2 regions of the Paenibacillus sp. sptzw28 genome follow, and region 2 is predicted to be linked to the other one. Evidence: predicted binding sites of a transcription regulator. Region 2 holds the regulator's gene; the other holds the start of a gene.

Region 1 (15,513 bases), 870 kb from region 2:
ACAGGTTGCCGAACCCGTACAACGGCCGCGCCGAACCCAGTCCAGGTCCTCATCCGATGCCTGGAGCCGTTGGGGTTTCCGTGCGCTCATGTGGTCCTTTCTGTTGTTGATCGTCGTAATCGTATATGTGTATGCCATCAATAGGCCCGGCGGTAGTAATGTGGATTCGGCTAATCAAACGAAGATGACGGATCAGACACAGGCGCCGCAAACCGGAAATGGCGATACCCCGCCTACAAGCTCGAACGGCACAGGCTCAAATCAAGAGACCGACAAGGTAGCTCCTGCTCCTGTGGATCCGACGCCCCCGGCGGCCGTTCAAACGACGCTTACGCTGGAGCGTACATCCGGGCGGACGGATTATTATAAGGTATCGCCTACGGGTACACACAAAATCGAGTTTAAAGTGACCGGTGGAAACTCTTGGGTAGGGGTAAACCAAAACAGCAGCAGAGGGAAAATCCTTCTATCCCAAACTCTCAAAGACAATGAAACGGCAACTGTTGATGTAGAAGGGGCTGTTTACATCAATATCGCCCACGCCAATCTGGTTGAAGTGACGGTTGATGGGGTCTTAATTGACGACGGCAATAAAATCGGCACAAGGAAAATGCAGCTGGAGCCTTCCGACGGATCACAGCCTAACACATAGACGGATTTCAATAAAAGGCATCTAATCCTGATGGTCATGGCAGGATTGATGCCTTTTCTTGCATCTGAATTTCGGGTATAATACGGAACAAGAATTAAATGGAAAAAGGGGTTGCTTACATAATGAGCTCGGAAAATTCATTCGATATCGTTTCAAAGGTTGATATGCAGGAGCTCTCTAACGCCATTACGCAGGCGGAACGGGAAATCGAATCGCGTTTCGATTTCAAAGGCAGCAAAAGCAGCATTGAGCTTGAGAAAGAAGAATTGGTTGTCGCTTCCGACGACGAGTACAAGCTTAAGAGCGTCATCGATGTTTTGCAATCCAAAATGATTAAGCGCGGCGTGCCGATTAAGAACATGGAGTTCGGAAAAATAGAACCGGCCTCGGCCGGAACGGTCCGACAGCGAATCAAGCTGAAGCAAGGCATTGAACAGGATATTTCGCGGAAGATCAATATTCTTATTCGGGATTCGAAGCTTAAGGTGAAAAGTCAGATTCAAGGCGATCAGATCCGGGTCACAGGCAAGAGCCGGGACGATCTTCAGGCTGTTATGACATTGCTGCGTGGAGCCGATTTGCAAATCGAATTGCAGTTCACCAACTACAGATAGGTTGTTTTTTCTAATGCGATAAGGTCCTTCTTGGCGCCGATTCGGGCTCTAAGCGGGGCTTTTTCCGATTTTGACACTGTATAGACCATGTATTATACTTGTGGAGATAGCTTTTCGGAGGAGATCTGGGGGACACATCAATGACAGAACGGGTAAAAGTCGTAACACTTGGTTGTGAGAAAAACTTAGTCGATTCGGAGATTATGTCCGGCTTGATTCACGAGCGGGGTTATCAGCTGGTCGACCAAGCTGATGACGCTACGGTTATTATCGTGAATACGTGCGGTTTTATCGACGCAGCCAAAGAAGAATCGGTGAACACGATTTTGGATATGGCGGAATTCAAGCAGACGGGACGTCTAAAGGCGCTTATTGTCTCGGGCTGCCTTACACAGCGTTACAAGCGGCAGCTGATGGAAGAGATGCCGGAGATCGACGGTATCGTCGGCACCGGCGATTTTAACCATATTAATGATATTGTCGATGAAGCGCTGCGTGGTAAGAAACCGGTAAAGGTAGGCAATCCGGTATTCGATTATGACCAGAAACTGCCGCGTCTTGTAACGACTCCGCGTTACACGGCCTATGTGAAAATCGCGGAAGGCTGCGATAATGCATGCACTTTTTGTTCAATTCCTATTATGCGCGGGCAGTTCCGCAGCCGCTCGATTGAGTCGATCGTGGCTGAAGTTGAGCAGTTAGCCGGGCAAGGGGTCAAGGAAGTCAGCTTGATTGCACAGGATTCGACAAACTATGGAACCGATTTGTATGATAAGTTTATGCTTCCCGAGCTGCTCAACCGAGTCAGCGAAGTGGAAGGAATTGCTTGGGTGCGGCTGCATTACGCTTACCCTGGATTTTTTACGGATGAGCTGATTGATACGATCGCAGCAAATCCGAAAATCTGCAACTATATCGATATGCCGTTGCAGCACAGCGAAGATTCGATTTTGAAAAGAATGCGCCGTCCCGGCCGTCAGCGCGATACCCGCGAGCTCGTCGCCAAAATCCGGGCGCGAATTCCGGACGTGGCGCTGCGCACCTCTATTATTGTCGGATTTCCGGGCGAAACGGACGAAGATTTCCAGCGTCTATGCGATTTTGTGAAAGAGATGAAATTTGACCGGCTCGGTGTATTCTCCTATTCGACCGAAGAAGACACACCGGCGGCCAGATTGCCGGACCATGTTCCAAGCGAGGTCATTGAATGGCGCGCGAACACGCTTATGGAAATTCAAAGGGAAGTTTCCAAAGCGAATAGCGGGAAGCATATTGGCAGTGAAATCGATGTTCTGGTCGAGCGTTACGACGGTAGAAGTGATGTTTATGTAGGCCGTTCGCCTTATGATGCGCCTGAAATCGACGGCGAAGTGTTTATAGCGAACTGCAAAGCCGGTATCGGCGAAATTCAGAAGGTGCGGATTACGCACGCTTATGAATTCGATATGTCCGGGGAGGGGCTATCTTCGTGAATTTGGCCAATAAAATAACACTAGCCCGTATTTTTTTAGTGCCTATAATCATTATTTTGCTGCTTATCAACGTTAACCTGAAGCCGTTGACATTTGCAAATTTTTCCATAACGTGGAATCAAATATTAGCGACACTGATCTTTGTCGTCGCGGCCAGCACAGACGCACTGGACGGCTACATCGCACGGAAGAACAAGATCGTTACCAACATGGGCAAGCTGCTCGATCCGCTTGCCGACAAACTTCTAGTCGCTTCGGTGCTCATCTCCCTTGTAGAGATGGGCAGATTGGATGCATGGATAGCGATTGTCATAATCAGCCGCGAATTTGCCGTTACCGGACTTCGCCAGATCGCCCTGCTTGAAGGTGCGGTTTTGGCGGCCAGCCCGTGGGGCAAGTGGAAGACAGCCGTTCAAATCACGATGATTATCGCACTTCTGTTGAACAATTTTCCATTCGCCTTTGTCGATTTCCGCTTTGATCTTATTTCCAGCTGGGTGGCCGCGCTTATTACGGTTTACTCCGGTATCGATTATTTCGTCAAAAATAAAAACCTCATTCCCCTTAGCGAATGAGTCAAGATTTTTTTACTGTGAGCATCATTCCTTCATTGCGAAGGAATGATGCTTTTCATTACATTAGGAACGGAGCTGCTGCTGATGCGAGCTGAAATCATTGCTGTCGGAACCGAGCTCTTGCTTGGCCAAACCGTTAATACAAATGCCACTTATTTGTCCCGGGGACTGGCCGAAATGGGGATCGACGTTTATTTCCAGACGGTCGTCGGGGACAATATGGGTAGAATCCGTCAAGCTGTGGAGCTTGCCCGCACGCGGGCAGACGTTATCGTATTTACAGGCGGGCTCGGCCCGACACAGGATGATCTGACGAAAGACGCGCTTGCCGCTTATCTAAATAAGCGGATTGTCATTCATGAGCCTTCGATGGCCAAAATCGAAGCGTTGTTCTCTGCGCGAGGCATACATATGGTCGAAAGCAACCGGAGGCAGGCCAATATAATTGAAGGCTGCGAGCCTCTTGAGAACGATGCCGGGCTTGCGGTGGGCAATGCGATAACCGTTGACGGCACGCATTACGTGCTGCTGCCCGGTCCGCCGGGTGAGATGAAACCGATGTTCGACGGACCGGCGAAAGCGTGGCTTCGTGCCGTATCCGGCGAAGAACGCAAACTTTACTCGCGGCTGCTTAAATTTGCCGGCATAGGCGAATCCAGTCTGGAGCAGGAGCTCATTGATTTAATCGAACGACAGTCGGATCCGACGATCGCCCCTTATGCCAAAGAAGGTGAAGTGGCTATCCGGATTTCTACCAAAGCGTTAACCGAGCAGGCTGCTGCCGTATTGCTGGATGAAGCGGAGGAGCAGATCAAGAAGCGTGTTGGCAAGCACATGTTTGCCCGTGAGGACATTCCCCTTGAGGAAGCTGTAATACGTCTGCTGAGAGCGTCCGGACTCAAGCTGGCCAGCGCCGAGAGCATTACCGGCGGTTTGTTCGCCGAGCTTGTCACTAATGTTCCCGGCAGCAGCGGCGAGTTTCACGGCGGAGTTGTGACGTATACAAATGCGGTCAAGCACAAGCTGCTCGGCATACCGATGTCCCAGCTTGAAGGAACCGGGGCGCCGGGCGCGGTCAGCGAGTCGACTGCTGTTCTTATGGCGGAGCGGATCCGGGAATTGACAGATAGCGACTTTGGCGTTTCGTTGACGGGTGTGGCAGGGCCGTCCGAAACCGAAGGGAAACCGGTGGGCCTTGTATATTTTGCGATTGCAAGGCGCGGTCAGCCGACGCTCGTGCATACCGCCCAGCTCGGCGGAAGCCGCAGCATTATCCGGCTCCGTGCTGCAAAGTCTGCATTTTACCGGCTGTGGCAGATCCTCGCAAAGAACGAGTAGGGCATACCTAAGGAAATAGCTTGTCATAATGCCGGCGATCGACTATAATCGTCATTAGTTGACGGAAGAACCGTGGCGAAGAATACTTTGCTGCGGTTCTTTTTTTTGCTCATCGGCCGATGGGGATAAATAAGAATATATGTTCGTAAAAAGTCTTGTCAACGCAACCAAAACAAGGTATCATTAAAGTATAAATTATGAAGGATGTGGATTCGTTGTCAGATCGTCGCGCTGCGCTTGAAATGGCTTTACGTCAAATAGAGAAACAATTCGGAAAAGGTTCCATCATGAAGCTCGGGGAGTCCACTCATATGCAAGTCGAGACGGTTTCCAGCGGATCCCTTGCACTAGATATCGCCCTTGGCATCGGCGGGTTGCCGAGAGGCCGCATTATCGAAGTCTACGGCCCTGAATCATCCGGTAAAACGACCGTTGCGCTTCATGCCATCGCGGAAGTTCAGCGAGTCGGGGGACAAGCCGCCTTCATCGATGCGGAGCATGCTCTTGATCCGCTTTACGCCAGTAAACTCGGCGTTAATATTGATGAGCTGCTCCTATCGCAACCGGATACAGGCGAGCAGGCCCTCGAAATCGCCGAGGCGCTCGTCCGCAGCGGCGCAGTAGACATCATTGTTATCGACTCCGTTGCTGCACTCGTTCCCAAAGCGGAAATCGAAGGCGAGATGGGTGACTCCCATGTCGGCTTGCAGGCCCGGCTAATGTCGCAGGCGCTGCGCAAACTATCCGGAGCAATCAGCAAATCGAAGACGATTGCAATGTTCATTAACCAATTGCGTGAGAAGGTGGGCGTAATGTTCGGCAATCCGGAGACGACGCCCGGTGGACGCGCACTGAAATTCTATTCTACCGTTCGGCTTGATGTCCGCCGTATTGAAACCATTAAACAAGGCAACGACATGGTGGGTAACCGTACGCGTATCAAGGTGGTAAAGAATAAAGTGGCTCCTCCGTTCAAACAAGCGGAGATCGATATTATGTACGGAGAAGGCATTTCCAAAGAAGGCAGTATCGTCGATATCGGCGTGGAAATGGAGATTGTCCAAAAGAGCGGCGCATGGTTCTCCTATAATGGAGAACGTCTCGGGCAAGGGCGCGAGAATGCAAAGCAGTTCTTGAAGGATCACCGTGATATCTCGGCAACGATTGAGAATCAGATTCGCGAAGCCAGCAATTTGGCGGCTGCTGCCTTGAACGGAACATTCAGCGGCGATGAAGAGGAAGAAGAGCTGGATTTGGATTAGGCTAACAGGTTCGCACATAACGAAAATGACAGACCGAAGAGCACCTGCCCAGGTGCTTTTCTGTTTGCAGGGACTTTGAAAGGAGTCGTTGACCATAATGACTGATCAGGAGCGGGCGGGCGAGGGGATGCTTCTCATTACAGCCGTCCGGCAAGACCGGAAAGAAAGACAGAGGTATCAATTGTATGTAGATGAACTCGAGGAGCCTTTTATATCGGTGCACGAGGATCTGTTAATCAAGTTTCGGCTCATGAAAGGAAGGCAGATATATCCCGAAGAGCTGAGACAGATCGGAGAAGAAGACAGCAATCATCGGGCTTACGTCATGTCGCTCGCTTATTTGGGCGCCAGACCTCGTACTCAGAAGGAAATATCGCGGTATTTATCGCGCAAGGGAATGGATGAGCGTGCAGCCGAGAAAGCGATTGAAAGGCTAATGCAAGAGCATCTGGTCGACGATGTTTCGTACGCCAATAGATTCGCGGCCGAACGGATGCGAAGTCAATTGAAAGGGCGCCGCCTGCTCAGGCAGGAGCTGGAGCAGCGCGGTATTGCAAAGACCACGGCCAAGGAAGCATCGGAGCAACTTGACTCCGAATCGGAAGCCGAGGCGGCGATACGCGCTGCGAACAAAAAGTGGCCGTATTTAAAAGGCGAGCACCGGGATCGAAAGCGTAAACTGGCTGTTTTTTTGCTTCGCAGAGGGTTCCCGGATTCCATTGTTAAACGTGCGGTAAACGAAGCGGGGCAGGAAGCTGATGACGACGAAGAGTGGGACATGCTTGACAATTGATTTTCACAAAAGATAAAATAAGTTTGTATTCTTTCTTACAGAATCGATTTTTCTTCCAAAAATTGATTCAAAACGATTATTTTCGTCAAATTTAGTGTATGAAATCGGGTTAACAACCGGCTGTAAAACAAAATATCGTCCCAAGCGTTTGCTTTGGTGAGCAACGAGGAGGTGAGAAGATGTCGATTTGGACAGTTCCGATCGCTCTCGTTGTTGGCGTAATTTTCTTTGGGATCGGTTATTTTATTCGAAAGTCGATCGCCGAGGCCAAGATCTCAAGCGCCGAGCAGGCCGCTAGTCAGATTCTTGACAATGCGAAGAAAGAAGCCGAGGCGCTTAAGAAAGAAACGGTCCTCGAAGCGAAAGACGAAGTCCACAAGCTCCGTACCGAGGCTGAGAGAGACATTCGCGAACGTCGTAATGAGGTACAGCGTCTTGAGAGACGGCTACTGCAAAAAGAGGAGTCGTTGGATAAAAAGATAGAAACGCTGGAACGCAAAGAAGAGCAAGTAGCCAACAAAGAGAAGCGGATCGAGGAGACACAAGAGCAGATCGATTCTCTCTACAAGCAGCAGCTTCATGAGCTTGAACGCATTTCAAACTTGACGATGGAAGATGCCAAACAGATAATCCTGAGCAACGTCGAGCAGGAAGTGCGCCATGAAACAGCGCAAATGATTAAAGAAATCGAGCAGCAAGCAAAAGAGGAAGCCGATAAAAAGGCGCGGGACATCATTTCATTGGCTATCCAACGTTGTGCGGCGGACCATGTAGCGGAGACGACTGTATCCGTTGTATCCCTGCCGAACGAAGAGATGAAAGGCCGGATAATCGGACGTGAAGGCCGTAACATTCGTGCGTTGGAAACGTTGACCGGTATCGATCTCATAATCGACGATACACCGGAAGCGGTCATCTTGTCCGGGTTCGATCCAATTCGCCGCGAAATCGCTCGCACTTCCCTTGAGAAACTGGTTGCGGACGGACGTATCCATCCTGCACGTATCGAGGAAATGGTCGAGAAATCGCGTAAGGAAGTGGACGAACGCATCCGCGAATATGGGGAACAGGCAACGTTCGAGGTTGGCGTTCATGGTTTGCATCCGGATTTGATCAAAATATTGGGTCGTTTGAAATATCGGACCAGTTACGGGCAAAACGTACTGAAGCATTCCATGGAAGTCGCTTATTTATCAGGTCTGATGGCTGCAGAGCTTGGCGTTGATATAACGCTTGCCAAACGCGCCGGTTTACTGCATGACATCGGAAAAGCGCTTGATCATGAAGTGGAAGGCTCGCACGTGGAAATCGGTGTTGAGCTAGCGAAGAAATACAAGGAACATCCGGTGGTCATCAACAGTATCGCATCCCATCATGGCGATTGCGAAGCGACATCGGTTATTGCCATGCTGGTTGGCGCTGCAGACGCTCTGTCGGCCGCCAGACCGGGAGCAAGGCGGGAAACGCTTGAAACTTACATCAAGCGTCTGGAGAAGCTTGAAGATATCTCCGAATCGTTCGAAGGCGTCGAGAAATCATACGCTATTCAAGCAGGTCGTGAAGTACGCGTCATGGTACAGCCCGACAAAATCGACGACACGGAAGCGTTCCGCCTAGCGCGTGACATTACGAAGAAAATCGAGAGCGAGCTCGATTATCCGGGTCATATTAAAGTAACCGTCATTCGCGAAACGCGAGCCGTTGAATACGCAAAATAACAAGATCGCAAGCGAAATCGGAAAAGTGGCTGCCAGTCAGCCACTTTTCTGATTATATAAGAGGGGTTGAAGGATGAACGTTCTATTTATCGGGGACATCGTTGGGAGTGTAGGCCGCATGGCGGTCAAGAAAGTACTGCCTTCGCTGAAGAGTAAATATAATCCCCATATTATTATAGCCAACGGAGAAAATGCAGCAGCAGGCAGAGGAATTACGGCTCAGATTGTGAAGGAACTGCTGGATGCAGGTGTCCATGGTATCACGATGGGGAATCATACGTGGGACAATAAAGACATCTTCGAGTGGATCGATGAGCAGCCCCGGATCGTACGTCCGGCTAATTATTCGGAAGAAGCGCCAGGACAAGGAGTGGCTCTCATTAAGGCAAACGGCAAAGAGCTCGCTATCGTCAACCTGCAGGGGAGGACCTTCCTGCCGCCCATTGATTGTCCATTCCGTAAAGCGGACGAGCTGCTTGACAGCTTAAGGTCCAAAACCAAATGCATCCTTGTCGATTTTCATGCGGAGGCGACGTCCGAGAAAATCGCGATGGGCTGGTATCTGGACGGGCGTGCCTCTCTGGTGGTCGGTACGCATACTCATGTACAAACAAATGACGATTCGATCTTGCCTGGTGGTACAGCATTCTTGACCGATGTCGGTATGGTTGGCTCCAAGGAAGGCGTGCTCGGAATGGAGCGTACGGCGGTCATTCACAAATTTAAGACGCAGCTGCCTGTCCGTTTCGTCGTCGATGAAGGGGATTGGCATTTTCATGCCGTTCTGGCGGAAATTGATGATTTCACAGGGACTGCAAAGCGGATACAAAAAATAAGATTGACGGAAACGGATTGGCTGATGCTTTAACCGATTGATATGAAACTTTGAAAATTCTCACAATTCAGAACAGTTTGCAAACTATTCACCAAGAAAGAAGGAATTTTCTCGCCTCTCTCGAATACTATCTAAATAGTGGTATCCATCCATCATTCCCGAGGAGGTACTTAACATGGACGTCAATGTATTAAAAGTTTCAGCAAAGTCCAATCCGAATTCCGTTGCAGGGGCGCTGGCCGGAGTACTGCGTGAACGCGGAGCGGCCGAATTGCAGGCGATCGGGGCTGGTGCGTTGAACCAAGCTATAAAAGCTGTTGCCATTGCCCGTGGGTTTGTGGCGCCAAGCGGAGTGGATTTGATCTGTATCCCGGCCTTTACGGACATTGTCATCGATGGAGAAGATCGTACCGCCATTAAGCTTATTGTAGAGCCCAGATAGCGGTATGGAATATACGCTAACCTCTGAATTGTAGACCTGTTTACACTGTAGGCAGGTTTTTTTGCGCGCAGTCGGAGGAAATTTCGGGAGGTAACTAAAGAATGACCAAGCTGCAATCGTTGGATTTTCATTGTGATGTGCTTTACAAGCTGCTTCAAGATGACCGTTTGTCTTTTGCCGAAGACACGGAAGGCAAGCTGGATGTAACGCTGCCGAGACTGAAAGATGCCGCGGCAGTATTCCAGACATTTGCCATTTATATACCTGACGAGATGGAAAAAACGATGACTCCGATTCTCCGCAGCATCGATTTGTTTCACCGGAAAATACTCAGTGAGCCGGATATGAAATGGGTTCGAACGTCGGAAGATATCAGGAGTCTTCAATCCAGCGGCAAGATCGGCGCCATGCTGTCTCTTGAAGGTGCGGACGGGCTTCAAGGCGATTTGGCCATGCTGAGGATTTTGTTTCATCTGGGGGTACGGGCAGCCGGCTTGACGTGGAATAGGGCCAATTGGGGTGCTGACGGCGTTATGGAGCCGAGACAAGGCGGACTGACAGCCAAAGGGCGTGAATTTGTACAAGAATGTAATAATTTGGGTATACTATTAGATGTATCTCATTTGTCCGAGCGGTCATTTTGGGACATGCTGGAGACGGCGACCAAGCCAGTGATCGCCTCACATTCCAATTCGCGCGTTTTATGCGATCATCCGCGCAATCTGACGGACGAACAAATCAAAGCGCTTATCGCGAAGGACGGGCTGATCGGTATTACGTTCGTCCCTTATTTTATCCGTGCGGAAGGGGCGGCATCGGTTGACGATGTTCTGAAGCATATCGAGCGCATGTGCGAGCTTGGCGGAGAGCATCAGCTAATGTTTGGCTCCGACTTCGATGGCATCGATTCGCATGTAATCGGCCTTTCGCATCCCGGGGAGCTGCCCGGTTTGAAGGAAGAGCTGCTGAAACGATACAGTCAGCAGCAGGTAAAAGCTTTCTTAAGCGAGAATGCCATGCGGTTTTTGACAAAGCATCTTCCCGAATGATTAATCCGGATGTCTTCAATCTCTTTCCGATATGGATACCATCGAAAAGAACTATGTTTAAAATAGCGTTTACACCTTGCTTTTTAGGACCTACCATCATAAAATTTATGTGACTGTTAAATAGAATTATTTATATGTTGGATGTTGTCGCAGACGCACGTTCATCAAAAAGAGGAGATGGGCATTTTGATCAGTCAATTGTCTTGGAAAATCGGGGGACAACAAGGGGAAGGCGTCGAAAGTACGGACCGTATTTTCTCGACTGCGCTTAACCGGCTTGGATACTATTTATACGGATATCGTCACTTTTCTTCACGTATCAAGGGTGGTCATACAAATAATAAAATTCGGATCAGCACGAAGCCGATTCGCGCGATCTCCGATGATTTGGACATATTGGTCGCATTTGACCAAGAGAGCATCGATCTTAACGCTCATGAGCTCCGTGCGGGCGGCGTCGTAGTAGCCGATGCGAAATTTAATCCCACACTGCCTGATGGCATTAACGCACGTTTATTCCCGGTTCCGATCACTTCGATCGCTGAAGATCTCGGTACATCCCTAATGAAAAACATGGTAGCGTCCGGCGCATCCTGGGCGCTTCTCGGTCTGCCGATCGACGTGTTCAATAAAGCGGTTGAAGAAGAATTCGGCCGTAAAGGCGCGGCGATCGTCGAGAAGAACGTAGAAGCGGTCAAACGAGGCTCGGATTTCGTACTCGACCTTGCCGGCGGACCTCTTGAAGAGTTCCAGCTTGAGCCTGCCGACGGTAAACAAAAGCTGTTTATGATCGGTAACGAGGGTATCGGTCTCGGCGCAGTCGCGGGCGGCTGCCGTCTGATGGCGGCGTATCCGATCACTCCTGCATCGGAGATCATGGAATATTTGATTAAAAAGCTGCCTAAATTCGGTGGTACAGTCGTTCAAACCGAAGACGAAATCGCAGCAGTTACGATGGCCATCGGTTCTAACTACGCAGGAGTGCGTACGATGACCGCTTCTGCTGGCCCCGGACTGTCCCTGATGATGGAGGCAATCGGTCTTGCGGGCATGACCGAAACTCCGCTTGTCATTGTCGACACGCAGCGCGGCGGACCTTCTACCGGCCTGCCGACGAAGCAGGAGCAGTCCGACCTCAACGCGATGGTTTACGGAACGCACGGTGAAATTCCGAAAATCGTCATCGCGCCGGCGTCGATTGAAGATTGCTTCTACGATACGATCGAATCCTTCAACCTTTCGGAGCAATATCAAGTGCCGGTCATTGTTATGACCGACCTGCAGCTCTCGCTCGGCAAGCAGTCCTGCGAACCGCTGGAGCTGGATAAGATTCAGATCAACCGCGGCAAGCTCGTTCGCGACCTGCCTGAGCTTCCGGAGAACCAATTGTTCAAGCGCTACGAGCTGACGGAAGACGGCGTATCGCCGCGTGTCATCCCCGGCGACAAGAACGGCTTGCACCATGTAACCGGCGTTGAGCACGACGAAACCGGTCGTCCTTCGGAAAGTGCGATCAACCGGAAGAAAATGATGGATAAACGACTCACGAAATTGGATGGAATGCTGATCCGCGACGCTGTTCGCGCTGACGCTCCTTATGCCGAAGCGGATCTGCTCGTAATCGGCATGGGCTCCACCGGGGGTACGATCGACGAAGCGCGTACCCGTCTTGAGAACGACGGACTCAAGACGAACCATATTACGGTTCGCCAAATTCATCCGTTCCCGACCGACCTCGTGAAATCTTACATGGACAGCGCGAAGAACGTAGTCGTGCTTGAGAATAACGCGACGGCCCAGCTTGCTGCTCAAGTGAAGCTTAATGTAGGCCAAGCGGAAAAGATTCACAGCCTTTTGAAATACGACGGCAATCCGTTCCTGCCTTCCGAAGTATACAAAGCTTGCAAGGAGTTGGTGTAAGATGGCGACATTTAAAGAGTTTCGTAATAACGTCAAGCCGAACTGGTGCCCGGGCTGCGGCGACTTCTCCGTGCAAGCGGCGATTCAACGCGCGGCGGCGAACGTTGGCCTGGAGCCTGAGAAGCTTGCAGTAATTTCCGGTATCGGTTGTTCCGGCCGGATTTCCGGTTACATTAACGCTTACGGCCTGCACGGTATTCACGGCCGCGCGCTGCCGATTGCGCAGGGCGTTAAGCTCGCTAACCGCGAACTGACGGTTATCGCATCCGGCGGCGACGGTGACGGGTTTGCAATCGGGATGGGCCACACGGTCCATGCCATCCGCCGTAACCTGGACGTGACATACATCGTCATGGACAATCAAATTTACGGTTTGACTAAGGGTCAAACGTCCCCTCGTAGCGCGGAAGGCTTCAAGACGAAATCGACTCCTGAGGGCTCGATCGAGTCTACGCTGTCTCCGCTGGAAATTGCAATGTCCGCAGGGGCAACGTTCGTGGCGCAATCGTTCTCGAGCGATCTCAAGCAGCTGACCTCGCTGATCGAAGAAGGCCTGAAGCATAAAGGGTTCTCGCTCATCAACGTATTTAGCCCTTGCGTAACCTTCAACAAAGTCAACACGTACGACTGGTTTAAAGAAAATATCGTTAATCTGGAGCAATTCCCGGATTACGATCCGGCAAACCGTATAGCGGCCATGAACAAAATCATGGAAACGGGCGGCATGCTGACCGGTCTTATTTATCAAAATAAAGAACGTAAAGCGTATGACGAGCTTATTGTCGGGTTCAAAGAGCAGGGTCTTGCCAACCAGGAGTTGTCCTTGTCGCAAGATCAATTCGACAAGCTGGTTGCCGAATTCAGATAATACGAAGCTTTTTATCGAAGGCATACAGCCCCTGCGGCTGTATGCCTTTTATCGCTTGGGAAATAATAACTGTTAACAGCGAAAGGATGGTCAAACGATGAAATCGGTACCTGTTGGCGTATCTGCGAGACATATTCATCTATCTCAGGAGCATGTGGAGCTGTTATTCGGCAAAGGCGCGGAGCTGACAGTAATGAAGCCGTTATCCCAGCCGGGTCAATATGCGGCTAACGAGACTGTTGAAGTGATTGGACCCAAAGGGGGATTTCCCAAGGTTCGTATTCTGGGACCTGCACGTAAACGGACGCAGCTGGAAGTATCGCGGACGGACGCTTTTACCCTCGGTATTAATCCGCCGGTTCGTGAATCCGGCAATATCGCTGGATCTGCCGGAATAACCATTAAAGGACCGGTTGGGCAGGTAACGATCGAAGAGGGAGTTATCGTAGCTGCAAGGCATATTCACTTCCATACGAGCGATGCCGAACGCTTCGGAGTTACAGACAAGCAGCGGCTTTCGGTTCGTCTCCAAGGTGAGCGGGGGCTTGTGCTTGATAATGTAATTGCCCGAGTATCACCGGAGTTTGCGCTTGATCTGCATATCGATACGGACGAAGCGAACGCGGCGGGCGCCAAAACAGGGGATACCGCGGAAATTATCGGGTAACGGCGATTATATTGACCGATTATTCGATATATGGGATGTCGTTGCAGGTTTAGTACAGTTTCATGCGCCGGGCAAGTATATTCATTAATTGATCCAGGTTACTTACGATCAGGTCGGGTGCCACATCTAACTCGTCAAAGGGCATATTCAAACGATTGACCCAACATACCATAAGGCCAAAAGCTTTTGCGCCTGCGGCATCCCACGCATTGGCCGAAACGTACAGGATGTCTTCTCTGCTGACGCCTAGATAAACGGAAGCTAATTCGTATACCCCTGAAAAAGGTTTATAAATTTTAAGTGAGTCTACGCTTAGCACAGTTGAAAAAAGATGGTGTAACCCGGCATTATTCACCACCGAGTACAGCATATAAGGCGTGCCGTTCGAGAGGATCCCCAGTGGTAGATGCTGTAATTGATCTAAAGCTGCAGCTACTTCAGGATAAGGCTTTAAAACTAAATACTCATTAAGAATTATATTTCGAGTTTGACCATCGGACCGTAATCTTAATGCTTTTAAAGCGAACGCTAAGGAATCGTCCGTTACCTTCCAGAAATCCCTATAGCGTCCCATCAATGAACGCAGCCAGGTATATTCCAGCTGCTTTTTCCTCCAAAGTTCACTTATTTGTTTTCCTTCACCGGGGAATAATTGGTCAATTTTTGATATGACCGAATGTATATCAAACAATGTGCCATACGCATCAAATACAATCGCTTTAATAGGACGCATCTTCTTTCCCCCCTTGTGTATGTTTATGAGAACCTTCAATCTTCAAGTACCGCTATGCATAGGGCACCGGGATGGCGGTGCAATGCCGCTCATTCTTGCTTTATAATCGCGCGCCCTTTTGATATAATCATGGAATGGACCGATATCATTCAGAGCAATTGGTGCACGTATAGAGGAAGGAAGTGAACCACAAGGTGAACAAGGGGAGCCAGAACCCAGCGGAATTGAATCCCGGCAAAGGCGCCAAAGACTACTCCAAATATTTCGACTTCTCGAACGCTAAAGTGGTGAAAGAAGATGACGGTAAAACAACTTACCGGATAAGCGGACGAGAGATCACGATAAATTCCGCGCCGAGCTATAAAGAGGAGAAAAGCCGCGGCAAAGAAGATATAAAGGTGCATTATGAATTTGCTATTCCGCCGGAGATGGAGCAGCTTGGGAAAGGCAAGTTTTATTTGATCACGACTTACGGCTGTCAGATGAACGAACATGATACGGAAGTTATGAAAGGCCTGTTTGAGCAGATGGGCTATCAGGCGACCGAGGATCGCAGGACGGCGGACGTTATTTTA
Region 2 (15,513 bases):
AAAATATTCACAACGCTTAATACCAAAGCGCAATCGGTCATGGAAAAAGAATTCGCCGACGATAAAAATTTCGAAAAAAGCGTGGATGACCAGCAGGTCCAAGGAGCAATGATCATAGTCGACCATCGCGACGGAAACATTCAAGGCCTAGTGGGCGGACGCGATTACGTCAAAAAAGGCTTGAACCGGGTTCTTGTTCCAAGGCAGCCGGGCTCGGGCTTCAAGCCGGTCACCGTTTACGGCCCGGCAATCGATTCCGGCGACTGGTTTCCTTGGTCGATTGTGCAGGATGAGCTGAAGTGCTACGGCAGTTATTGTCCGCGCGATTCGAATGCAGTCAAATATCTTGGGCCAATTACGATCAGGCAGTCCATTAAAGAATCCCGAAACGCTTCCGCTGTATGGCTGCTGAATGAAATCGGCGTGAATACTGGCTTGAAATTTGCAGAAAAGCTGGGATTTCACCTCGATGATAAGAAAGACCGGAACCTTTCGATTGCGCTTGGCGGTCTGACTAGAGGCGTTACGCCGCTGCAAATGGCGACTGCGTTCAGCGCATTTGCCAATGACGGGAAGTCGGTGGATCCGCATTCGGTTCTAAGTGTTATCGACACCAATGGCGAGACAATTTACAAGTATAACCCACCTACCCCGAAGCAGCTCATGAAACCGGAAACGGCTTATTACATGACTGATATAATGGAGGGTGTTTTGGAAAGAGGCGGTACAGGGACACAGGCGAGAATCGACCGTCCAGTGGCCGGAAAGACAGGTACGACCCAGCACGGCATTCCGGGTTACACCTCCAGCTATAACCGCGATGCGTGGTTTTCCGGTTATACCGCTGAATGGACCGGAGTCGTCTGGATGGGCTATGACAAGACGGATAAGAAGCACCTGCTGAAGAAAAGCAGCTCGCAATCTGCCGCCATGTTCGGAAAAGTCATGGAAGAAGCAATGAAGGGAATGCCCGTAGAGAATTTCAAGATCCCTAAAGGACTAGAGGAGCCTCCGGCCAGCATAAGTAACTTCAGTGCGGTATACGATGCGCAGAGCGCATCCGTAAAACTCGCATGGGACCCTGTGCAGGGTGAGGGAATGACGTATCGCGTTTACCGTAAGGAAGAGAGCGAACAAAAGTTTACCCGTCTCATGGACTCAATGGTTTCGACCGGAGTGGACGACATGAGCGTCGCCCCCGGCCTCAAGTATGACTACTATGTGACCGCCTATAATCCAAAGACACAGCTGGAAAGCGCGCCTTCCGCCCAATTGACGGTTGAAGTGCCGGCCGAACAGTTGACACCGGTTGTTCCTGGAGTGCCTGGCGACGGTACCGCTCCGGGCAACGGTGGACAAACGCCGGGCAACGGTGGCCAAACGCCGGGCAACGGTGGCCAAACGCCGGGCAACGGTGGCCAAACGCCGGGTGACGGCGGACAAACGCCGGGTAATGACGGACAAACGCCTGGTGACGGCGGACAAACGCCTGGTGACGGTGGACAAACGCCTGGCGACGGCGGACAAACGCCGGGAAGCAGTGGAGATCCCGGAAATACACCGCCCGCCGGAGACACGGCTCCGTCGGATGGAGGAGGACAAGGCTTACTTCCTGGCATCGTCGATCCATCCGGTAACGGCAGCAACGGGACCGGCGGCGGGTCTGATCAAGGAGGCGGCGGCAATAAGACGCCGCAGGACGGCGGCGGGCAACAGCCGGCAAATCCTAACGGAGGTTAAACTATCCCCCGAGTCGTGATTCAATCGTTTGCCATTGTGGCACAATAATTCCATAACGCTTGATTGCGGTCAGTCGGACGCATGGTCAAGATTCAAAAGGAGAGCGTAGCCGCTCTCCTTTTGTCCATATAGGAGGACTTGGTTTATTTTTGAAGCCTGCTGGAGATGGACGTTAAGTTGTGGTAAGCTTTTTTTATGATGTTGTCAATGCGATCCTAACGGAAAGGTCGTTCCGTATGAAACGAAAATTTTCTGACCGAGCCAATTGGCGCCGCATTCTGCGAAGAAGCTACACGTGCATGACGATGGACGGCGACGAGTTCAGAGGACTTGTGACGTTATATCGCATTCACGAGTTACGCGAACCGCTTTGGAAGGAATACAACGGCCGCAAGCTGTGCCTGGCCGATCGGGGTTATCTGTGGATGCAGCATTTTCCCCGGGGTGAACACTTTGTCGTGACGACGATGTTCGACGATAAGAACAGAGTTGTGCAGTGGTATATTGATATTTGCAAAACGCAAGGGCTGACGGATCAGCAGGTGCCCTGGTTTGACGATTTGTATCTCGACGTAGTGGTACTGCCGAGCGGCGAAGTTTTTCTTCTGGACGAGGACGAGTTGGAGGATGCCGTGCGGCAAGGTGTCGTTTCGAACAAGGACGCGGCGCTAGCCCGCAAAACGGCGGGAAGACTGCTCTCCGCGATTCGCAACGGCCGGTTCCGTTATTTCACGCTGAGCTTGAAGCACCGCAAGGCGCTCGCCGGGCCCAACGGAGAAGTAAGCGAATCATGACTGCCGCCTCAAATGTGAAAATACGTTCCAAGAAGCGATCCCGCAAACGATTCCGTCCGTTTAAGCTGCTGCTGCGGATCGCTGCTTGGGCAGCGGCTTTTGCCGTTTTCTGGAGTGCCTATTTGCTCTGGATCATAAACAGCTACGAATTGCCGAAACCGCTTCCCAAGGCGGATGCGGCGATTGTGCTGGGAGCGGCACTCTGGAACAACCAGCCAAGCCCCGGCCTTCGTGAACGGCTGGATTACGGTCTTAAATTGTACAAACAGGGCAGCGTCAAGCACCTTATTTTGAGCGGAGGGCACGACCACAACGGATCCACGATTTCCGAAGCGGAAGGGATGCGCAATTATTTAGTCGCTCGCGGCGTTCCGAAAGACCGGCTGGTGCTGGAGAATGACGCCCGGAGCACGTATGAAAATTTACTGTTCAGCAAGCCTCTTGCCAAGAAATACGGCTGGAAAAGCTTAGTTATTGTTACTCATGATTACCATGCGCCCAGAGCGGCCGATATCGCGAAATATCTTGGTTATACGAAAACCAAGGTGCTGGGCTTTAAGTCTCAAGTGCTTTCAGTGGCAAAAAATCAAACCAGAGAAGTGCTGGCATTCACCAAATGGGAACTGGATTCGATATTGCTGCGGGCCGGTTTGCAGCCTCCGGATAAACCCTTTTGAAACTGTTGCCTCAAGTTGTCCTTGAAAACTGTTAATAAGCTTGGTTTCGATAGAATACAATGGATCAAACGGCGCATGCGTGCACGTCGGCTCCTGTATCCCGCTTTACGCATGGGCGCCAGAATAAGCGGATGCGAAGGATAGGTGATCGGGCAGATGAACGAGCGTGTCGTATCAACAGGACAGACGGGCAGCGCAAGGCCGTCGCGGCAAATTAACGTGGTGCTGCGCAGTCAAGAGCCTTATGCGTCCACAAGTTCGGCGCAGGCGCTGGACAGCGAACCTTCAGCCGCAGCGGTTAAGCCTTCCACTGCCGTTAATGACCTGTACTCGGAGATCCAACTCGAGCTCGAACCGATGGTCGGGCTCGAGAATGTCAAACTGCTCGTCTATGAAATTTTCGCTTTGCTCCAAATAAGCAAAATGCGCACAGATGCGGGACTTTCCGGAGGCTCGCATGTTTACCATATGATTTTCAAGGGCAACCCCGGCACAGGGAAAACGACAATCGCCCGTATCGTGGCTAAGCTGTTCAATAAAATGGGAGTGCTCTCGAAGGGGCATCTCATTGAAGTGGAACGAGCCGACCTCGTCGGCGAGTACATTGGCCACACCGCGCAAAAAACGCGCGATCTCGTGCGAAAAGCGCTCGGAGGAGTGCTTTTTGTGGACGAAGCGTACAGCCTTGCGCGCGGCGGGGAGAAAGACTTCGGCAAGGAAGCGATCGATACGCTTGTCAAAGCAATGGAGGACCACCGCAATCAGTTCGTGCTTATACTTGCGGGGTACCCGCTGGAGATAGAACATTTCTTGCTGACAAATCCGGGGCTGCCGTCGCGGTTTCCAATCCAGATCGATTTCGCCGACTACTCCGTCGACCAGCTTGTCCAAATCGCGGAATTAATGGCGAAGGACCGGGACTACACTTTGATGCCGCAGTCGCTGTTCAAGCTGCGTCAGCACCTGATGCAGGAGAAGACGGCCTCTTTGTATTCATTCAGCAATGCGCGTTATGTGCGCAACGCAATTGAGAAAGCGTTCCGCCATCAGGCGGTCCGACTGTTGAACCAATATCCGAACGGGTCGCCTGGAAGACAGGAGCTGATGGCGATCCGTCCGGAGGATCTGAAATGGGAAAATAAACAGATATAGAAAGGAGTACCTCACAAGCTATGCGACAAACAACTTACGATACGGATACTGATTTGCACGATCGCGCAGTGCTTGTCAGTCTTGTGACGCCGGAGGTTAAGAGAGGCTCAGCCGACCCGGAGCATTCGCTGCAGGAACTCGTCAATCTGGCGGAGACGGCCGGCGTGGAAGTTCTGACTACGATGACGCAAAACAAGGAAGCCCGCGACACCAAATGGTTTATCGGCAAAGGCAAAGTGGAAGAGCTGAAGGCGTTGACGGAAGAGCTTGGCGCCACCACCGCCATATTCGATCAGGAACTCTCCGGCGCCCAGGTACGCAATTTGGAGGAAGCGCTTGATTTGAAAATCATTGACCGGACGCAGCTCATCCTTGACATCTTCGCACAGCGTGCAAAGACCCGCGAGGGCATTATCCAGGTCGAATTAGCGCAGCTCAGCTATCTGCTGCCGCGATTGTCCGGCCACGGCAAGAACCTGTCCAGGCTGGGCGGCGGGATCGGAACACGCGGGCCCGGCGAAACGAAGCTCGAAACCGACCGCCGTCATATCCGGGACCGGATCTCCGACTTGAAGTCGGTGCTGGACGAGGTTGTTCGCCACCGTACGCTTCACCGCGAGCGCCGGCGTAAATCCGGCGTACAGCAGGTCGCCCTGGTCGGATATACCAACGCCGGTAAATCGACGCTGCTTCGCGAGCTGACGAGCGCGGATGTGTACGTGGAAAACCAACTTTTTGCAACACTTGATCCGACATCCCGCAATCTTGAGCTTCCAAGCGGCAAAGAAGTCATTTTGACAGACACGGTCGGATTTATTCAAAACCTGCCGCACGACCTGGTAGCGGCTTTCCGTGCGACGCTGGAAGAGGTGTGCGAAGCCGATCTCGTGCTGCATGTGGTGGACAGCTCATCGCCGATGCGCGATGAGCAAATGGCCGTCGTCGACAAGATACTCGGCGATCTCGGGGCGTCGGACAAGCCGCAATTGACGATATATAATAAAATTGACTTATTCAATGCGGACGGCTCGGATCTAATGCCGGCAAACGGTCAAGACACGCTTGTCATAAGCGCATTTAATGCCGGTGATCTTCTTCGACTTCGAGAGACGATCCAGAATAAACTGTCGGGGGATACGAGAACCTTCGTCCTTCCTGCCGAGCGGGGCGATTTGATCGCGCTTGCTTATCGGACGGGAGAAGTGACTCACCAGGAGATCGACGGCGATTCGCTGCTTTTGACTGTGGAATTAAACAAGCAGGATTATGAAGTGCATGGCTATAAGCTGGAAGCCTACATTAAACAGCAATAGACCTCATGCATGCGATTCGTTAACAGAGGAGAGACAGAAGGCTGTGGCGCTGCAGGAGAATGGAATTTGGGGGATGCTTGTGAAATGGGCGGAAGCCGCTGAAGAGCAGGTATATGGCGTGTTCCGCGCGGTTGATTCTGTTTCTGAGCGGAATCAGTGGAAGGTCATCCGCGCTTTTCAGAAGCATCGGGTAAGCGATTATCATTTTAACGGTTCGACCGGTTACGGCTACAACGACCGAGGCCGGGAAGTGCTTGATCTGGTCTATGCCGACGTGTTCGGGGCTCAGGCAGCGCTGGTTAGACCGCATTTCGTATCCGGTACGCATACAATAGGCTGTGCGCTGTTCGGTCTGCTTCGGCCCGGCGACGAGCTGCTGTATATAACGGGAAGGCCGTACGATACGCTGCATAAAGTAATTGGTAAGCCTGGCGACGGCACAGGGTCTTTGCAGGATTTCGGAATCCGTTATGCAGAAGCGCCGCTTGCGGTGGATGGTTCTGTTGACTGGGAAGCCGTCGAATCACGAATGACGGAGAGAACCAAGGTTGTCGGAATACAGCGCTCTCGCGGCTACGATTGGCGTTCATCGTATAGCGTCGCTCAAATCGGCGAGATGGTTAAGCGTGTCAAAGCGCTGAAGCCCGATGTTTTCGTATTTGTCGATAACTGCTACGGCGAATTCACCGAAGAGGCGGAACCGACAGAGGTCGGCGTTGATTTAATCGCGGGTTCGCTCATCAAAAATCCCGGTGGAGGATTGGCGCCGACTGGCGGCTATGTTGCGGGAACGAAGGAAGCGGTTGAGCTGACTGCCTACCGATTGACGGCGCCGGGAATCGGCGGCGAGGTCGGCGCTACGCTCGGCACGCTTCGCGCCATGTTCCAAGGACTGTTCCTGTCGCCGCACCTGGTCGGACAAGCGCTGAAAGGGAGCGTCTTCGCCTCAGCGATGTTTGAGAATCTTGGATTCGAGACGAATCCGCGCTGGGACGAGCCTCGAACCGATCTGATTCAAGCGGTGAGATTCGCTGAAAGCGGTCAGTTGATCGCCTTCGTTCAAGGGATCCAGCGCGCGGCGGCGGTTGACGCACATGTCGTGCCTGAACCGTGGGACATGCCCGGATACGAGCATCCGGTCATTATGGCAGCGGGCACCTTCATGCAGGGGGGCAGCTTGGAGCTATCAGCAGATGCTCCGATACGCGAGCCGTACATCGCTTATATGCAGGGCGGACTCACTTATTCGCACGTCAAATACGGTGTTCTGAATGCTTTATCCACGCTTGCAGAACGAGAGTTGATTGTAATTAAACCTTACACAACTTGACATGTTTTTGGCAGAGCGGTACAATAGGGCATATATCAGAAACTGGAAGGTGCGATGCGACATGGGTGACGAAATACGCAGAAATATGGCGCTTTTTCCGATCGGCATCGTCATGAAGTTAACCGACTTGACCGCGCGTCAAATCCGTTACTACGAGCAGCATGAATTGATTGTTCCGGCTCGTACGGCAGGCAATCAGCGGCTGTTTTCGTTCAACGATGTGGAGAGGCTTTTAGAAATTAAATCGCTTATCGAGAAGGGTGTCAACATCGCCGGCATCAAGCAAGTTATGAATCCGGTTTCCAAAGAATCGGAAGAGGCGACTGTTCTGAGCGAGCAATCGGAGGTTAAGCGCCGCGAGCTTTCCGACGCTCAGCTGCACCGTTTGCTGAAGCAGCAATTACTGGAGAAGAGGCCGGGCAAAGCCTCGATGATTCAAGGCCAGCTGTCCCGTTTCTATAACAAAAAGTAATCAGCCTTCCATTACCTTACTTCAAAGGAGATGATTCCGTGAGCTACACCAAATACAACAAAGAGGATATCCTTCGTATTGCACAGGAACAGAACGTTCGTTTTATCCGTCTGCAGTTCACCGATTTGCTCGGAACGATTAAAAACGTGGAGATTCCGGTAAGTCAGCTGGAGAAAGCGTTGGATAACAAAATGATGTTCGACGGCTCGTCCATTGAAGGTTACGTACGGATTGAAGAGTCCGATATGTATTTGTATCCGGATTTAGATACATGGGTTGTTTTCCCTTGGGTGACACAGGATCGAGTTGCTCGCTTGATTTGCGACATTTATATGCCTGACGGTACGCCGTTTGCCGGTGATCCGCGCGGCATTCTAAAGCGTGCCCTGAAGGAAGCCGAGGAACTTGGATTTAGCGCAATGAACGTGGGACCGGAACCGGAGTTTTTCCTGTTCAAGACTGATGATAAAGGCGAACCGACGACCGAGCTTAACGACCAGGGCGGTTACTTTGACCTTGCGCCGATGGATCTCGGCGAGAACTGCCGCCGCGAGATCGTTCTGACGCTTGAGGAAATGGGATTTGAAATTGAAGCTTCACATCATGAGGTTGCACCGGGCCAGCATGAAATCGATTTTAAATATGCGAATGCCATTAAAGCGGCCGATCAAATCCAGACCTTTAAGCTTGTTGTTAAGACGGTCGCCCGTCAGCACGGCTTACATGCTACATTTATGCCCAAACCGCTTTTTGGCGTCAACGGGTCTGGCATGCACTGCCACATTTCGCTGTTCCGCGGTCAAGAGAACGCCTTCTATGATGAGAGCGACAAGGCCGGCTTAAGCCACACGGCACGTTATTATATGGCCGGTGTTCTTCGCCATGCCCGCGCATTCGCAGCAATTACCAACCCGACGGTCAATTCCTATAAGCGTCTGGTTCCCGGTTATGAGGCGCCTTGCTATGTCGCTTGGTCGGCAAGCAACCGCAGTCCAATGATCCGAATTCCTGCCTCCCGCGGTCTCAGCACCCGTATCGAGGTGCGCAACCCTGACCCTGCCGCCAATCCGTATCTGGCTTTGGCCGTCATGCTTAGGGCAGGTCTTGACGGAATCCAGAATAAGCTTCCACTTCCGGCTCCAACGGATCGCAATGTATATATCATGACTGAGGAAGAGCGGATCGATGAAGGCATACCTAGCTTGCCCGAGAATCTTAAGGATGCAATCGATGAAATGCTTCGCGACGAAGTCATCTGCGATGCACTCGGCGATCACGCGCTTGCTCATTTCTTTGAACTGAAAGAAATTGAGTGGGACATGTACCGGACCCAGGTTCACCAATGGGAACGGGACCAATACTTGACACTGTATTAGAGAGCTATTACTGACATTAACATTACGTAAACTTCGGTTAATGAACATACAGGTGACAAAAAAACTGCCAAGCTGTCTGGAAACAGACCGATTGGCAGTTTTTTAATACTCAGAACTATAAATTCGATTTATAGCTTTCACTTTGCCTATTCCGTGCGAATATAATGCATCATATTAAGATAACGGGGGAGTTCAGATGGGGAGGAATGCTGCTGGAGTGCAATCTTTCGGACTGTCCGGCGATATCTTACTGCGGGTGGCGGCACAGATGCTGCCCTTTTACCGCAAGATAGCCTTTAATAAAACATTCGCCGATGCTTGGTCAAAGGCTGTCCGAGAACTTGATCTGGATACGATGGAGCAAGCGTTCAAATCTGCTTCCCCTTCCGCTCCGGTTGACGGTTTATCGGTAAACGGTATCGGATATTTCATCGATTTCCGGCTTCCGAAGCCGGTGATTCAATATACGAACGGGACCGCCCTTCAGCTGGGTAAAGCACGATTTGAATTTTCTACACCGATTCATCGATCGATAGCGAGGGCTGTCTTACCATTGTACCGGGCATTATCACGCTTTTCAGCCTACGCTTCGGCCGTTGCTGCCGCAATCCGCCGCAAAGATTCGAGATCTCTTCAAAGGTTGATCAGCGTGAGAGTGAGGACAAAGGCGCTTCAATCCGTCAAAATTAAATACTCCGGTATTAACCTTGAGTTTAAATATAAAAGCAGTAAATTGGCCTATAACAATATGTTATACCGCGAATCGTCGATTTCCGGCATTTGATCGAAAGATGGCAAGAGGGGCTGCGGCATTCGCCAAAACGGCAGTGCGGCAGCCCCTCTATTGTTAAGTATTCAAAAAGCGGTTTAGTGAATATCGCGGAAAAGGCCGATGACTTTGCCTAATATGGTGACGTTACGTAGTCGTATCGGATCCATTGTCGAGTTCTCAGGCTGCAGCCGGATATGGTCTCTCTCCCGGTAAAATGTCTTAACCGTGGCTTCGTCGTCCTCCGTCATGGCGACGACGATATCACCGTTAATTGCGGAAGGTTGTTGGCGTACGATGACATAATCGCCGTCATGAATGCCGGCGTCAATCATGCTTTCACCGATGACGTTAAGGATAAAGACATTATGGTCGCCTACTTTGCTTGCCGGAAGAGGGAAATACTCCTCAATGTTCTCTGTCGCCGTAATCGGGACACCGGCTGTAACTTTACCGACTACAGGAACCTTCGCAACCGCGAGCGGGAATGGAAGCTCGTTGTCGTCCTGATCTAATATTTCGATCGCTCTTGGCTTCGTCGGGTCACGACGGATCAGTCCTTTTTTCTCCAGGCGGTCCAGATGCCCGTGTACGGTAGAACTTGAAGCAAGTCCGACCGCTTCGCCGATTTCCCGTACGGACGGCGGATAGCCTTTCTCCCGTACTTCCGTCTTGATAAATTCAAGTATCGCCTGCTGGCGGTTGGATAGTTTCGACACGAGAATCACTCCAAATGTTTCATTTGTGTCAAATTATAACACAGAACCGGAGTTCGTACAAACATAAGTTCGAGAAACAAGGGTTCGTATTTTTGGGGCTGAATTCGCTTCTTCGTATGGCGCGAATGTTTACGAACAAATGTTCCAAAAAGCTGTTGACTGCAAACGAATGTTCGTGTTATTCTGATTTCAGCAAGAATAGAACAAACGTTTGGGGTGTTGGGGAATGATAACAACAATATCTTCGTACTCTACTAATTATAAAGGATCTAGCGATAAGGTTGTGCGCAAACGTTCGTGGGCGGATCGCCGTTTCGAACGGGTGGTCGTGAGACTGGCTGCAGCATCGTTGCTGTTCGTTATTCTGTTCACAGGATTTACTTTAATGAAGAGTGATGCTAGCGGTGAACATCTCGCAGAACCGGCAGCGGGTGAGAAAGTGATTTACATAAGCCCGGGCGATACGCTTTGGAGTATTGCCGGCGGGTTACGTAAGGAAGGGGAAGATTTGCGGCGAATAATTTACGATTTGAAGGAACGCAACAATCTCTCCTCAAGCACTCTAAAGGCGGGGCAACTATTAATCATTCCGGCGGACTACTAGTCCGCTTTTTTTTATTTCCATAGTGTTCGGATATCCTCTCTGCCTTGACAATGCAGGTCTGAAAATGTCAAAGTAAAAGATGGAATGTTGGCACAAATATTGAGAGGAGCGTAATGGTTTTGGAGAAGCTGATCGCACGTATTAACGAGCTTTCACGTAAAAACAAGACGGTCGGTTTGACGCCCGAAGAGCTTGTCGAGCGCGATGCTCTGCGGCAAAAGTATTTGGATACCTTCAAGCAAAATTTCAAAAACCAGCTGGACACGATTAAATTCACAGAGGACGAGGACGACAACGACAACATCAAGCATTAATTCCGATGAGGTTAACGAGACTTCCGCCGGACACCGCGGGTTGTTGAAGATTGTCCAATAAGGAGGTATGACAGGTGCAGTATCGATTGTTGGGTAGAAGCGGCCTTGCCGTATCGCAGCTGTGTCTGGGTACGATGACGTTTGGCAACACGACAAGCGAGAGCGATTCCATTGAGATGATAGACCGTTTTTTCGAACGGGGCGGAAATTTTGTGGACACGGCAAATGTTTATGTATCCGGGCGTTCGGAGGAGATTGTGGGCAAAGCAATTAAAGACCGCCGCTCTGAGGTGGTACTTGCGACCAAGGTCCGTTTTCCGACTGCAGATCACCCGAACGGAGTCGGCGTTTCGCGCAAGCACATTATGGATTGCGTCGAAGCGAGTTTGAAACGGCTGCAGACCGATTATATCGATTTATATCAGGTTCATGTATGGGATCACGCGACTCCGATCGAGGAAACGATCCGTGCGCTTGACGACCTGGTCACGACAGGGAAAGTCCGTTATATCGGATGCTCGAATTTTTTTGCTTGGCAGCTCATGAAGTCGCTGGCCTGCAGCGATGCTAACCGATATGTTCGTTTTATATCGGTACAGCCGCAGTACAGCTTGGTCAGCCGTGAAATGGACCGTGAGATGATGTCGCTTTGTTTGGAAGAGAATGTAGGCGTCATTCCATGGGCTCCGCTTGGCGGCGGTTTCTTGACGGGACGTTATACAAGGGAGGAGCCGACATACGGCCGTCTAACGACCAAGATGGGAGAGAGTTCATGGGGGGTCCGCGGCACCGAACGCAACTTTTCCATCCTGAGCGCCGTACTTGAAGCTGCCAAGGAACTGGAGAAGACACCCGCCCAAGTTTCCCTCAGCTGGCTTCTTCAGCGTGAAGGCATTACATCGCCTATATTCGGAGCAAGCACGCTTGAGCAGTTTGAAGACAACATGGGGGCGATCGGATGGAACATGCCCGAGCCGGTATGGAACCGCTTGAATGAAGCGAGCTCGCTTCCGTCCGAATATCCGAACAGGTTCATCGCTAAATTCGCAAGGCCGTTTTGAATGAGTGGAATATAGCGCTTACGATATGAATAATGCTCCAATTGCCGGTGCAATATTCAGCTATGCTTACGAAGTAAGTTTTGCTCCGCAAAACTTTGCTTATGCTTACGATGTGAATATTGCTGGCGCAATATTCTGAGGGGGAACAATCGTGTCAAGATCTTGGGAACGCAAAATACAGAAAAATCAGAGTCAGCTAAACAAGCAGCGCAAGAAGCAGGGGATAGCGCCATTATCGGTCAGCAAGTCAACAAGCCATCCGGTGGAGACTTTCAAAGGAAGAAGCCTGCTAATGCCGTCTTTCCTGCTGTTGTTCACCTTGTTTTACGTCATAATCAATCTTACCGGCGGTGCGTATAAGCAGGCGGGTTATATGTTCTGGATAACGATCGGGTGCTATATTTTGCTTGCGGTTCTGTTTATTATGCGCCGTCCGTACCTGTCGATCGGTAAGGATTTCGTTCGCTCACGCCGTTTCGGAGGCGACCGGACGCTGTATGTCAGTTCAATTAAAGGCATTACGGTGTCGAAGGGCAATGTCCTGATTGAGCAGCCCAAGGGCGGCAGCTGGATGTTCTCCCGGTTCATTAACCGTTATCCGACCGATATGATGGCAGAGCGGCTGCGTGCATTTGCAAGCAGCAATCAAATTCCGTTTACGGAGAAATAAAGCGACTGGAGTGGAGTAACCGTTATGGCTAAGAAGGCGGTATTGTTTGATTTGGATGACACGTTGTTGTGGGACGATCGAAGCGTGAAGGAAGCTTTCGAAGCGACCTGCAATAAGGCATCTGCCGCGACCGGGGTAGATGCAGGAGCGCTCGAGGAATCGGTTCGGCGTGAAGCGCGTGCCTTGTACGAATCGTACGAGACGTTTCCGTTTACCAAAATGATCGGGATCAACCCGTTCGAAGGCTTGTGGGCCAATTTCCTCGAAGGTGATCAGGTTGACTTCAGGAAGCTTCAACAGCTCGCTCCCGGGTACCGCCGCGAAGCGTGGACGCGCGGCTTGAAAGCGCTTGGTGTAGACGACGCGGCGCTTGGCGCCGAGCTCGCCGAGCTGTTTCCGGCGGAGCGGCGCAAGCGCCCGATCGTATATGAAGAAACGTTCCGTGTTCTTGACCGGTTGAAAGGAAAATACAAGCTGCTGCTCCTTACGAACGGATCGCCGGATCTACAGAAGGAAAAGCTCGCGGGAGTGCCGGAGCTGGCGCCCTATTTCGATACGATCATTATTTCCGGAGAATTCGGCGAAGGAAAACCGGCCGCACCGATTTTCCGCCACGCGCTGGAGCGACTCGGTATCGAGCCGGAAGACGGTATAATGGTCGGCGATAAGCTTACGACGGATATTCTCGGTGCGAATACGATTGGAATGACCTCCGTTTGGATTAACCGCCATGGGGTTGTGCGAACGGATGAAATCGTCCCGACGCATGAGATAAAGCATTTGGAAGAGCTGCTTGCTTTATTAGGCTAAAGTATGTAATATCGGCACACATCAGAACCCGCAGACTATATTGATAGTGCGGGTTTTCCTGTATCATCCGAACCAGAGCGGGATACAAACGAACACTATTATATTCGTCTATCCTTGTAAAAGTTGGCGTTCCGACATTGTCTTGGAGTTGCTGTTCGCTGCTGAGTCCATTCCAGGGGCGAAGAAGGCACTTTGACCGCACCTTCTACAATTCTTCATTATAATCCGCGTTATGAAGTTGTTTCATCGCCAAAAGTTATGAACCCCAGCAGCTGTAAACAGGTAATCACCTTTTCCGCACTTTGTTCCGTGGATTCATTTTCGGTATCAATAATCAAGTCCGGCTGTTCCGGCTCCTCATACGGATCGGTGATACCGGTAAACTGAGTAATTTCACCGGCAAGAGCCCGCTGGTACAACCCTTTTACATCCCTTCGAATGCATTCCTTCAAAGTGCATTTTACATATACTTCTATAAAAGGATCGAGTTCGCGACGCAAAATATCTCTCATGCTTTTGTAAGGGGTAATAAACGAGCCCAGGACGATAACCCTGTTGCGAGAGAGCAGCTTTGCAATATAAGCCGCACGTTCGATATTTTTAAATCGGTCTTCCCGTGAAAAATTCAACTCCGCACATAGATGTTTACGGATTTCATCACCATCCAATATCTCGACAGGCAGCCCGGCTGCAGTCAGCTTCTCTTGAACCATACGACTGACGGTGCTTTTGCCGGAACCGGATAAGCCGGTAAACCATACCGTAACTCCTTTGTGCAATTGTTTCATTCCCCTCATTATTCGTAATAGTATAACTCCCTCTATTATCATATGAATCTCTAATGATTGCGTTTGGACTTTGGCGATCAGTCAAATCACTTGGGTGCATGTCATGAACTTTTCTAGGTGGAGGTACATACCATATGGAGGGGATTTGCGCCTGATCAATCACATAATCCGATTAAAGAAAGTCACAGTGAGAATGTAAAGGTGGAAGTTGAGTTTTCCAACTGAACAATGCCGCTAAAAAAATTGCCCTTGGCTGCAGTTAGCATGCCAGGGGCATTTAAACCTTCATTTAGCAGCTGCAGCACGCTAGTTTTGCGTTTTTAGGAATGACGGGTCTTCGAACGGATGCGCGATCCAGCCTTCCGTCTCAATAAACAGGCGGACTGCGACGATTTGACGATTGTCCATCAATGTAAAGAAGTGCGGTTTGTGCTCAGGTACGGAGATCACATCGCCGGCTTCCAGCTCGACGTCGAAATATCCGACTTCGTCGCTGCCCTTAATAATGAAAATACCGCGTCCGGCCGTAATGGCGCGAACCTCGTCCTCCGTGTGAGTATGCACCTGTTCGAATTTTTTAAGAATCTCGTCCAAGTTCGGCGTAGCGTCGGACAACGCGACGATATCCCATGTGAGGTAGCCGCGGCGTGAAGCGATGTCACGGATTTCTTCATCAAAAACTGTTAAAATTTGCTGTTTTTCCTCGTCGGAGAGAATAAATTTGTCCTGCAGTTCCGCCGGCAGCTTGCCGGGGTTCCAATGTTCATACAATACTTCCTGATTCTCAAGAAAGGCGCGGACGTTCTCTTCGCCCGAGATGCGCTCGTTCGTGTTCCGGATACGGATTTCAGCCATCGCGAGATCCCTCTTTCCCATAGATATTAATTCCGATAAGAATAATTATAAAACAAAGTAATCGGACTG

What was found. The regulator LexA, encoded in region 2, represses DNA repair genes until DNA is damaged. The targets are predictions, from matches to a motif close to CGAACATATGTTCG.
Region 1: the regulator LexA is predicted to act here: its motif matches at 4,784-4,797, upstream of recA (recombinase RecA).

The regions. Positions count from the first base shown of each region.
Region 1 covers NZ_CP080545.1:3,881,379-3,896,891, reverse strand. The annotation lists gene KZ483_RS17685 (helix-turn-helix domain-containing protein) at 1-652, shown strand, start outside; gene KZ483_RS17680 (YajQ family cyclic di-GMP-binding protein) at 775-1,266, shown strand; gene rimO (30S ribosomal protein S12 methylthiotransferase RimO) at 1,407-2,738, shown strand; gene pgsA (CDP-diacylglycerol--glycerol-3-phosphate 3-phosphatidyltransferase) at 2,735-3,313, shown strand; gene KZ483_RS17665 (competence/damage-inducible protein A) at 3,398-4,651, shown strand; gene recA (recombinase RecA) at 4,867-5,913, shown strand; gene KZ483_RS17655 (RecX family transcriptional regulator) at 6,011-6,706, shown strand; gene rny (ribonuclease Y) at 6,886-8,424, shown strand; gene KZ483_RS17645 (TIGR00282 family metallophosphoesterase) at 8,498-9,292, shown strand; gene KZ483_RS17640 (stage V sporulation protein S) at 9,435-9,701, shown strand; gene KZ483_RS17635 (dipeptidase) at 9,803-10,750, shown strand; gene KZ483_RS17630 (2-oxoacid:acceptor oxidoreductase subunit alpha) at 10,937-12,670, shown strand; gene KZ483_RS17625 (2-oxoacid:ferredoxin oxidoreductase subunit beta) at 12,672-13,538, shown strand; gene KZ483_RS17620 (phosphate propanoyltransferase) at 13,636-14,205, shown strand; gene KZ483_RS17615 (haloacid dehalogenase type II) at 14,255-14,938, opposite strand; gene miaB (tRNA (N6-isopentenyl adenosine(37)-C2)-methylthiotransferase MiaB) at 15,133-15,513, shown strand, end outside.
Region 2 covers NZ_CP080545.1:3,015,022-3,030,534, forward strand. The annotation lists gene KZ483_RS13405 (PBP1A family penicillin-binding protein) at 1-1,740, shown strand, start outside; gene KZ483_RS13410 (ribonuclease FAU-1 family protein) at 1,977-2,534, shown strand; gene KZ483_RS13415 (YdcF family protein) at 2,531-3,211, shown strand; gene KZ483_RS13420 (AAA family ATPase) at 3,368-4,363, shown strand; gene hflX (GTPase HflX) at 4,384-5,676, shown strand; gene KZ483_RS13430 (methionine gamma-lyase family protein) at 5,750-7,006, shown strand; gene KZ483_RS13435 (MerR family transcriptional regulator) at 7,068-7,478, shown strand; gene glnA (type I glutamate--ammonia ligase) at 7,517-8,854, shown strand; gene KZ483_RS13445 (hypothetical protein) at 9,051-9,638, shown strand; gene lexA (transcriptional repressor LexA) at 9,722-10,342, opposite strand; gene KZ483_RS13455 (LysM peptidoglycan-binding domain-containing protein) at 10,569-10,946, shown strand; gene KZ483_RS13460 (DUF896 domain-containing protein) at 11,060-11,260, shown strand; gene KZ483_RS13465 (aldo/keto reductase) at 11,335-12,321, shown strand; gene KZ483_RS13470 (hypothetical protein) at 12,473-12,991, shown strand; gene KZ483_RS13475 (HAD family hydrolase) at 13,016-13,801, shown strand; gene cysC (adenylyl-sulfate kinase) at 14,032-14,631, opposite strand; gene KZ483_RS13485 (1,2-dihydroxy-3-keto-5-methylthiopentene dioxygenase) at 14,896-15,444, opposite strand.